One region of the Erwinia sp. E_sp_B01_1 genome, then DNA from elsewhere that is predicted to be linked to it. Evidence: predicted binding sites of a transcription regulator. Region 1 holds the regulator's gene; each other region holds the start of a gene.
The links. The regulator PhoB, encoded in region 1, activates phosphate uptake and scavenging genes when phosphate is short. The targets are predictions, from matches to a motif close to CTGTCATAAAACTGNCNNAT.
Positions count from the first base shown of each region.

Region 2: the regulator PhoB is predicted to act here: its motif matches at 2,095-2,114, upstream of rbsK (ribokinase).
Region 3: the regulator PhoB is predicted to act here: its motif matches at 1,963-1,982, upstream of ugpB (sn-glycerol-3-phosphate ABC transporter substrate-binding protein UgpB).

Region 1 is NZ_CP142208.1:1,092,362-1,095,639, reverse strand. Features, by position in the region: gene phoR (phosphate regulon sensor histidine kinase PhoR) at 1-1,103, opposite strand, end outside; gene phoB (phosphate response regulator transcription factor PhoB) at 1,127-1,816, opposite strand; gene sbcD (exonuclease subunit SbcD) at 2,017-3,240, shown strand; gene VRC33_RS05195 (AAA family ATPase) at 3,237-3,278, shown strand, end outside.
Region 2 is NZ_CP142208.1:724,544-727,821, forward strand. Features, by position in the region: gene VRC33_RS03505 (2-hydroxyacid dehydrogenase) at 1-535, shown strand, start outside; gene deoR (DNA-binding transcriptional repressor DeoR) at 532-1,287, opposite strand; gene deoC (deoxyribose-phosphate aldolase) at 1,312-1,986, opposite strand; gene rbsK (ribokinase) at 2,176-3,093, shown strand; gene fucP (L-fucose:H+ symporter permease) at 3,103-3,278, shown strand, end outside.
Region 3 is NZ_CP142208.1:332,714-335,991, reverse strand. Features, by position in the region: partial or broken gene ugpA (sn-glycerol-3-phosphate ABC transporter permease UgpA) at 1-391, opposite strand, end outside; gene ugpB (sn-glycerol-3-phosphate ABC transporter substrate-binding protein UgpB) at 558-1,877, opposite strand; gene livF (high-affinity branched-chain amino acid ABC transporter ATP-binding protein LivF) at 2,445-3,152, opposite strand; gene livG (high-affinity branched-chain amino acid ABC transporter ATP-binding protein LivG) at 3,154-3,278, opposite strand, start outside.

The DNA.
Region 1 (3,278 bases):
CGCGGAATATGCTCTGCGGCAATGCCTGGCCCGTTATCTTTTACCCTGAACTGCGCTCCAAGCGGGGTTTTCTGCCAGCTGATATCAATGCGGGTGCCCGGTGGCGTGTGATTGACCGAGTTATACACCAGATTGGAGATGGCACTGCGAAGCTGCTCATCGTTGCCATACACCTGCAAACCCGGCTCGGTGGTGAAGTGGATGTCGTGCCTGCCCTGGCTCAGGGTTTCTGCCTCCCGTTGCAATACCCTCAGCATCATCGGAACATCCACTTTTTCCTGAAGATCCAGCGCAGGCGCTGCTTCAATACGGGAGAGCGTCAGCAACTGCTTCACCAGCCCATCCATCCGGCGGGTCTGTTCCTGCATGGTATGCAGCGCTTTATCACGCAGTGGCCCCTCCATGACCGAGTCGTTCATCATCTCCAGATAGCCCTGCAGCACCGTCAACGGCGTGCGTAATTCATGGCTGACGTTGGCGAAGAAGTTACGGCGGGCGCCTTCCAGCTGGTGCATCTGCGTGACATCCCTGGCCACCAGCAGCCACTGCCCTTCTGAATAGGGCATCACGCGAAATTCCAGATGACGATGGCTGTTAAGCACCAGCGTCAGTGGCCGTGAAAAGTCGCGCTGACGTAAGTAGCGGGTAAATTCGGGATAGCGCAGCAGGTTAAGGATGTTCTGTCCGTTATCTTCCGGCCAGCGCAGCCCAAGCATCTGCTGGGCGAGGCCATTACACCAGAAAATGGTGCCCTCTTCCGTGGTCAGCACAACGGCATCGGGTAAGGATTCTGCGCCACTGCGAAATCGCTTGATCAGATGCCCCAGCTCACGCCGACGGCGGCGATTTCTCGCCTGCATCTGATACAGGCCATAAAACAGCGGCTCCCAGCTACCACGCCCGGCCGGAGGCGTCATGCTGCGGTCAATCCACAGCCAGTGGGATAAACGGAGTAAGTTAGCGAAATGCCAGCCCAAAACGGCCAGCACGGAAACCAGCAGGAGCCAGGGCAGATAGCCCACCAGAAGCCCCAGGATCAGGGCTGGCAGTGAGGCAAGTATCAGCTCAAACAACAATCTCTTCCAGGAGAGGCGTTCCAACACGGTAAAGACTCCAGTGCGAACGATCAGTAACGTGCAGAGAAACGATAACCTGTTCCGCGAACCGTCTGCACCATGCGATCGTGCCCGGTCAGTTCCAGCGCCTTACGCAGGCGGCGAATATGAACGTCAACGGTACGATCTTCGACGTACACGTTAGTGCCCCATACGTGATTAAGCAACTGCTCGCGGCTGTAAACACGTTCAGGGTGAGTCATAAAGAAGTGCAGCAATTTATATTCAGTTGGGCCCATCTCCAGCGGTTGGGTATCCGACATTACCCGGTGCGAGGAGGGATCAAGACTCAGCCCCTGAATTTCGATAACGTCTTCCACCGCCATCGGAGAGATGCGGCGCATCACGGCTTTGATACGCGCCACCAGCTCTTTAGGGGAGAAAGGCTTGGTAATATAGTCGTCAGCGCCCACTTCCAGCCCGCGGACGCGATCTTCTTCTTCGCCACGCGCGGTCAGCATCATGACCGGAATTTCACGGGTCATCGCTTCGCGCTTCAAATGCTTGATGAACTGAATGCCTGAGCCGCCGGGCAGCATCCAGTCAAGCAGGATCAAATCAGGCCAGGGTTCGATAAGCAAATTGACCGCACTGTCATAATCTTCCGCTTCTATGGGTTGATAGTCATTTTGCTCCAGAACGAAACACAACATCTCACGGATTGGGGCTTCATCTTCGACTACCAGAATGCGCTTTGCCATTGTTGCTCCTGCTACTGTGACGGAATGTCACTGGATTTGCGGCGTCATTATGCGTCAGTTTTATGACAGTTTTATGAAAAAAGCACGGCCTGTCCCGAGGTTTCATAACAGTTTTATTAAGGGTCGCTGAGATTGGGTCTGGGGTTTTACGCTGTGCTGTTTATAATCGTCGACTCTGCCTCGCGCCTTAAAGGGATCCCATGCGAATTATTCATACCTCCGACTGGCATCTGGGCCAATTCTTCTACACAAAAAGCCGCGCGCCGGAGCATCAGGCTTTTACAGACTGGCTGCTGGAGCAGGCTGTGGCACATCACGTGGATGCCATCATTGTTGCGGGTGACATCTTCGATACGGGATCCCCGCCCAGTTACGCGCGCGAGTTGTATAACCGTTTTGTGGTCAATCTCCAGCAGACCGGCTGCCAGCTGGTGGTGCTCGGTGGCAACCACGATTCAGTAGCCACGCTTAATGAATCCCGTGAGCTGCTCGCCTGCCTGAACACCCGAGTGATCGCCTCTGCCAGTGATGATATCAGCCAGCAGGTGCTGCTGCTGAATAAGCGTGATGGAGAACCCGGCGCGCTGCTCTGCGCTATCCCTTTTCTTCGTCCCCGCGATATCACCACCAGCCAGGCTGGCCAGTCTGGCCGTGACAAGCAGCAAAGCCTGCTGACAGCCATAACCCAGCATTACCAGCGCTGCTGGCAGGCGGCGCGGGAGATGCGGGAAAAACTCAACCTGACGCTGCCCATTATCGCCACCGGCCATCTGACCACCGTCGGCGTGACCAAAAGCGATGCGGTGCGGGATATTTATATTGGCACGCTGGACGCCTTCCCGGCGCAGGCATTTCCGCCAGCCGATTATATTGCACTGGGGCATATTCATCGTGCGCAACGTATCGGTGGCACGGAACATATCCGCTACAGCGGTTCGCCCATCCCGCTGAGTTTTGACGAGCTGGGCAAAGAGAAAAGCGTGTTCCTGGTGGATTTTGCCGATGGCAAGCTCATCCAGGTTGAGCCGCTGGCGATCCCCCTTTTCCAGCCGATGCAGATGATCAAAGGGGCGCTGGAAGAGATTGAGCAGCAGCTCGCAGCTATCCCTGCCCGTGATGATGGCAAAGTGGTCTGGCTGGATATCGAGATTTCCACCCAGTCATGGCTGAATGATCTGCAGCGACGCATTCAGGAACTGACTCAGGCTCTGCCGGTGGAAGTGGTGCTGCTTCGCCGCAGTCGGGAGCAGCGCGAAAAGGCTATAGATCGCCACAATAATGAGACCTTAAGTGAGCTCAGCGCCCAGGAAGTCTTCAGTCGCCGCCTGGCGCTGGTCGAGAACGAAAAGCCGGAAAGGCAGGCCCGGGCCACTGAACTGTTTAACCTGACGCTGGCAGAGATTGATGATGAGGCGCAAGCATGAAAATCCTGACGCTGAGGTTTAAAAACCTTAACTCGCTG
Region 2 (3,278 bases), 370 kb from region 1:
TGGCAAAACAGTAGGGCTGGTAGGCCTGGGCGGGATCGGTAAAGCGCTGGCGAAAAGACTGGTGCCTTTTGGCGTTCGCCTGATTGGGGTCAAAAGAACCGCCGACCAGGCCTTTGCCAAAGAACATCAGCTCGACTGGCTGGGCAATATGGCGAATCTGCCGGTGCTGCTCAGCGAAGCCGATTTTGTGATCCTCAGCCTGCCCGACAACGAGGCCACCCACCATATCATTGATGAAACCGCGCTGGCGCAGATGAAGCAGGGCAGTTTCCTGATCAATCTTGGGCGCGGCGGGTTGATTGAAAAGCAGGCGTTACAGGCCGCGCTGGAGGTTAACCATCTTGCCGGCGCGGGGCTGGATGTGTTCTGGCAGGAGCCGCCAGAGCCGGATGATTCGCTGTTTCACTATAACGTGATTGCCACCCCGCATATTGGCGGGGTAACGGATAATTCCATGAACGGGATTGTGGCGGGCGTCTGTGAAAACCTGCGCCGCCTGCGCGATGGCGAAACGATCCTGAACGTTAAGGGCTAAGGCATCATCCCGGCCTCTTTCAGCAATGAAGCCAGCTCTTTCGGCGGCACTTCATCGCTGATCAGCGTGTCAAATTCACAGAGATCCCCGATGCGGGCAGGCAGGACTTTACCGAACTTGCTGCTGTCCGCCACCAGAATCTTCTGGCTGGCACGCAGCATGGCCTGATGCTTCATCGGCAGTTCGTTAAGGTTGTAGCAGGTTGCTCCCTGCACGGCATCAATACCCGCAGCCGAAATAAAGGCCTTGCCCGGACAGAGGCTGTCCATCACTGACCCCTGGCCCAACGGGGTGAACACCGCATTGTCGGCATGAAACTCTCCCCCGTTCAGGATCACCTGACAGGCAGGCTTCTCTTTCAGGGCGAGGAAAGTGTTCATGGCACAACAGATAGCGGTAAAAGCCAGCTCGTCGTCTATCGCATCCACTATCCACGGCATGGTGGTGCCGCAGTCAAAAAATACCGTATCGCCCGGTTCAATCAGCGAGGCCGCCAGCAGTCCTAAACGCCGCTTTTTATCGACGTTATGCGCCTGCTGATCGGAGACAAAATAGTGGCCCTGAAGGCTTTTGGGATCGCTGACGATATAGCCGCCCAGCAACACCACCGCCGAAGGCTGCTCGTTGAGATCTCGCCGGATGGTCATCTCGGAAACACCCAAAAGTTGCGCCGCCTCTTTGAGGTGGATCTTATCGGTTCGCTTAAGCGCACACGCCAGCTTATTTACGCGTTCATCGCGCCGGGTTTCCATGGTCAGTGACTCCTGATAAAACGGTTAATATCCCTCGCCGGCCGGGCTGGTGCCTTTGACGATGGCGATGCCGGAGCTGGTGCCGATACGGGTAGCGCCAGCCTTAATCATACTCTCTGCGGTCTGACGATCGCGAACCGCGCCAGAAGCTTTTACCGCCACATCCGGACCTGCCGTTTTATGCATCAGACGGACATGCTCTTCACGGGCGCCGCCGGTGCTGAAACCGGTAGATGTTTTGACAAAGGCGACCTGATGTTCACGACAAATTTCACAGATTTGAATGATTTGCGCATCGCTGAGCAGGCAGGTTTCCAATATTACCTTCAATGGGATCGGGCCGCAAACCTCACGCACCGCCTGAATATCCGCGCTGACCGCCTCAGTCTCGCCGCTTTGCAGCCAGCCCACGTTAATCACCATATCAATTTCCTGCGCGCCAGCCTCAATGGCGGCTTTCGCCTCAAAAGCTTTGGCGCTGGTCAGCGCTGCGCCCAACGGGAAGCCAATCACAGAACAGACTTTTACCTCGCTCTTTGCCAGCAGCTTTGCCGCCAGGGGGACATAGCCGGAATTAACGCAGACCGCATAAAAGTGGTGGGTGATTGCTTCCTCGCACAGGGTGGTGATTTGCGCCTGGGTGGCATTAGCGGCCAGCAGCGTGTGATCTATGTAGCGGGCAAAGTCTGTGTTTTGCATGGTCCTGATCCTCAGAGAGTGGCGTGTTTTTGTTAAAATAATAACATTTTTGTCTCAGCGTCAATCACTGATTAACTGAGTGCCTGTGCGATTTACAGGCTGAGACGGATGTCACAAAAATAACAGATGATGATTGTTATTGTTAATTTCATAACATTTAATGATCGAAATTTACACGGGGAAAGCGTCATGGATATTGCTGTTATTGGTTCCAATATGGTCGACCTGATTACGTATACCAATACGATGCCAAAAGCGGGGGAAACCCTGGAGGCGCCGGATTTCGCTCTGGGCTGCGGCGGCAAAGGGGCTAATCAGGCCGTTGCAGCCGCAAAGCTTGGCGCTGCGGTGATGATGGTCAGTAAAGTGGGCGAAGACCTGTTCGCCGACAATACGGTGAAGAATTTGCAGCAGTTTGGCGTGGATACCCGTTACGTGACCGTTGCCCCTGGCACCTCCAGCGGGGTGGCACCCATTTTTGTGGATGACCAGTCGCAAAACCGCATTCTGATTATCAAAGGGGCTAATGCCAGACTCTCCCCACAGGATATTGATGATGCCGCAGAAGAGTTGAAGCGCTGTCGCCTGATGGTTCTCCAGCTGGAGATCCCGCTGCCGACGGTTTATCACGCCATTGATTTCGCCCGCCAGAACAACATCCAGGTGATCCTCAACCCGGCTCCGGCAGTAGCCGGTCTGGATATCGATTACGCCTGCCTGTGTGACTACTTTATGCCTAACGAAACGGAGCTGGAGATCCTGACCGGTCTGCCCGTCAGCACGGAGGAAGAGGTTATCCGTGCCGGTCAGATGCTGCTGGGACGCGGTCTGAAGAATCTGATTATTACGCTTGGCAGCCGGGGTTCGGTATGGATGCACGGCGATGCCGTTCACCGTGTCAGCCCGATGTCGGTCAAAGCCATTGATACCAGCGGAGCCGGGGATGCCTTTATTGGCTGCTTTGCCCACGGCCTGGTGCAGCACGGGGACGTGGCCAGGGCGATGCAGTCCGCCTCAGCTTATGCCGCCTGTAGCGTCACCGGACGGGGAACTCAGCTTTCATACCCCGATGCCGATACCTTTCACCGTTTTCTCAACGCTAACTGAGGATTCGCCATGCATCAGAACATCGTGCAGCAGCCTGATGGCTACTTAAACAAGACTCCGCTGTTCCAGTTTATTCTGCTCTCCTGTCTGTTTCCGCTGTGGGGCTGTGCAGCCAGCCTGAATGATATTTTGATTACCCAGTTTAAAAGCGTGTTCGCCCTCAGCGACTTCGCCAGCGCGCTGGT
Region 3 (3,278 bases), 760 kb from region 1:
TGAACAGGAACATCCATAATACCGCAGCCACGGCTGGCGCTACCGCATAGGGTAGTAAGAACAGTGTCTGATAGAAGCGTTTAAGGCGCACTACGTGATCCACCAGCGCGGCAAAAAACAGCGATACCACCAGACCGATAACCGTAACCAGGCCGCTGAAGATCATCGTGGTCAGAAAAGAGTCGAGGTAGTACTCGTCGCCCATCAGGCGTTTGAAATTCTCCATGCCGACATACGTGCTGGAGAGGCCAAAGGGATCGACGCTTTGTACCGAATACCACAGCGCTTCGCCCGCAGGCCAGAGGAAGAAGACGACGGTGATCAGCAACTGGGGCAGCACCAGCAGATAGGGCAGCCAGCGTGAGCGGAATACGGGACGGGAAGAAGACATAACGTCGCCTTGAAATAGGTTATTCAACGCTGAAACGGGCGAAAGAATTCCCGCCCTTGCAACAGATATCGCCCTTAAGGGCGGTCAGAGATCCCCGGCTGGCTTAGCCGGAATACCATGCCAGCCGGGATAGTCCTGATAGCCAGGGGTGTTTTCTCTCTCTGGCTTACTGTTTAACCGTCTGTTCAAAGCGGCGAAGCAGCAGGTTGCCACGGGTGACCGCGTTATCCAGTGCAGCCTGAGGCGTTTTCTTGCCGGTCCAGACGCCTTCCAGCTCTTCATCGACTATGGTGCGGATTTGCGGCATGTTGCCCAGACGCATTCCTTTGGTGAAAGGCAATGGCGGCTTGTTCAGCATCTGACGGGTGGCCGTGTCAGCCCCTGGGTTTTTCTCGTAGAAGCCCTGTTGACGGGTCAGTTCATAGGCCGCCGTGGTGATCGGCAGATAGCCGGTTTTCTGGTGCCATTCTGCGGCGATCTCTGGTTTAGCCAGGAATTGCATAAATTCCGCCACGCCTTTATAGGTGTCGGCATCTTTGCCTTTCATCACCCACAGGCTCGCCCCGCCAATAATGGCGTTCTGTGGCGCATTCGGTACGGTGGCGTCATACGGCATCATGCCCACGCCGTAGTTGAATTTGGCATAGTGGCGGATATCAGCCAGAGAGCCGGAAGAGGCCGTGGTGATGCCACAATCGCCGTTGTAGAACTTGGCGGTGGATTCATCTTTGCGGCCAAAGTAGGTGAACTCCCCTTTTTTGTTCATCTCTTCCAGCATCTGGATATGACGCACCTGCACCGGCTTGTTGAATTCCAGTGCGGCGTCGGTGCCGTCAAAGCCGTTGTTTTTGGTGGCTACTGGCAGGCCATGCCAGGCGCTGAAGTTTTCAATCTGGATCCATCCCTGCCAGCCACTGGCGTAGCCACAGGTCATTCCCGATTTACGCAGTGCGGCGGCGGCTGTTTGCAGTTCCTGCCAGGTTTTTGGCGGTTCGTCCGGGTTCAGCCCCGCTTTTTTAAAGGCGTCTTTGTTGTAGTAGAGCACCGGTGTGGAGCTGTTGAAGGGCTGAGAAATCAGGTGGCCATTGGCGTCGCTGTAGTATCCGGCCACGGTCGGCACAAACTGTTTTTCATCAAAGGTGATGCCCGAGTTTTTAAAGACATCGTAGACCGGCACAATAGCTTTTGAAGCCATCATGGTAGCCGTACCCACTTCATAAACCTGCAGGATTGCCGGGGCTTTACCGGAACGCACAGCAGCAATACCGGCGGCCAGGCTCTGTTCGTAGTTGCCTTTGTAGGTCGGCACAATTTTGTAGTCAGGGTGGGAGTCGTTGAAGCGTTTAGCCAGCGACTCCACCTCTACGCCCAGTTCGCCTTCCATGGAGTGCCAGAATGGAATATCGGTTGCAGCCAGTGCGTGACCGCTGAAGGTCAGTCCCAGTACCACGCAAAGTGCGGTTTTACGAAATGAGAACGCTGTCATATCGGTTTCCTGTGCCCGGTGTTTTCGCGCGAATTCGCGCGTTCTTATTGTCCGGGAAGTAACATGACACGGGAAAATGACGGAAAGATAACGGGTTTATGACGGGTACATGACACTCAGGTGACGGTAAAACCGGGTTTAAGGTGGTACGTAGTTGTCGGTAAGTTCGGGGGCATAGCTCGTTCATAAAGACGATAAGGCATCGGTAGGCACGGGTGAAACGAGGGGAACATAGCTCGTTCATAAAGACGTAAAAAGGCGTCGGTAAGCACGGGGGCAACGAGGGGAACATAGCTCGTTCATAAAGACGTAAAAATGCGTCGGTAGGCACGGGGGCAACGAGGGGAACATAGCTCGTTCATAAAGACGCAAAAAGCATCGTCCCTGATAGCTCGGCTCGCACCGTCCATGGTGCGAGACGCTTTATTCACGAGCTATGTCCCCCTCGCCTCATATTTCTGTGTAGCCTGTAAAAGCAAGTCCAGGGCAAAAAATCCGGCGACCAATACTGAGCGTTGCCTGTCCATGCTTTGTCATCCGGGATTCCTGGTAAGCCATGCCTGAAAGCTAGCCGCCCAGATAGGCGCTGCGAACGGCTTCATTGGCCAGCAGGGCTTCGCCGGTGTCTTCCAGCACCACATGGCCGTTTTCCAGCACGTAGCCCCGGTCAGCCAGCTTCAGCGCCTGATTGGCGTTCTGCTCGACAAGGAAGATGGTCATACCTTCCTGACGCAGTTGCTCAATGGTGTCGAAGATTTGCTGGATGATAATGGGAGCCAGCCCGAGAGAAGGCTCATCCAGCAGCAGCAGGCGTGGCTGGCTCATCAGCGCACGTCCGATGGCGAGCATCTGCTGCTCGCCGCCCGACATAGTGCCAGCGCGTTGCACACGTCGTTCATAGAGGCGTGGGAAGAGTTCATAAACCCGTTTGATGCGCGTCTGATACTGCTGACGATCGGCAAAAAATCCGCCCATTGCCAGGTTCTCTTCCACGGTCATCCGGGAGAAAACCCGCCTTCCTTCCGGAACGATAGCGATCGCTTCACGCATGATCCGCGCTGTTTGCCACCCGGTGATCGCTTTACCGTCGAAAGTAATCGTCCCCTGCGTGGCTCTCGGCTCGCCGCAAAGCGTGCCCAGAATGGTGGTTTTGCCTGCGCCGTTAGCGCCAATCAGCGTGACGATTTCACCCTGATTAATGTGCAGGCTGACGTTATGCAGCGCCTGAATCTTGCCGTAGTGGGCGCTGACGTTTTCCAGAGAGAGCATGCTCATATCAGGCTTCTCCCAGATAGGCGCGGATCACGTCCGGGTTGTTGCGGATCTCTTCCGGCGTGCCGTTTGCCAGCGGAGTGCCCTGATTCACCACGTAGATGCGGTCTGAAATACCCATTACCAGTT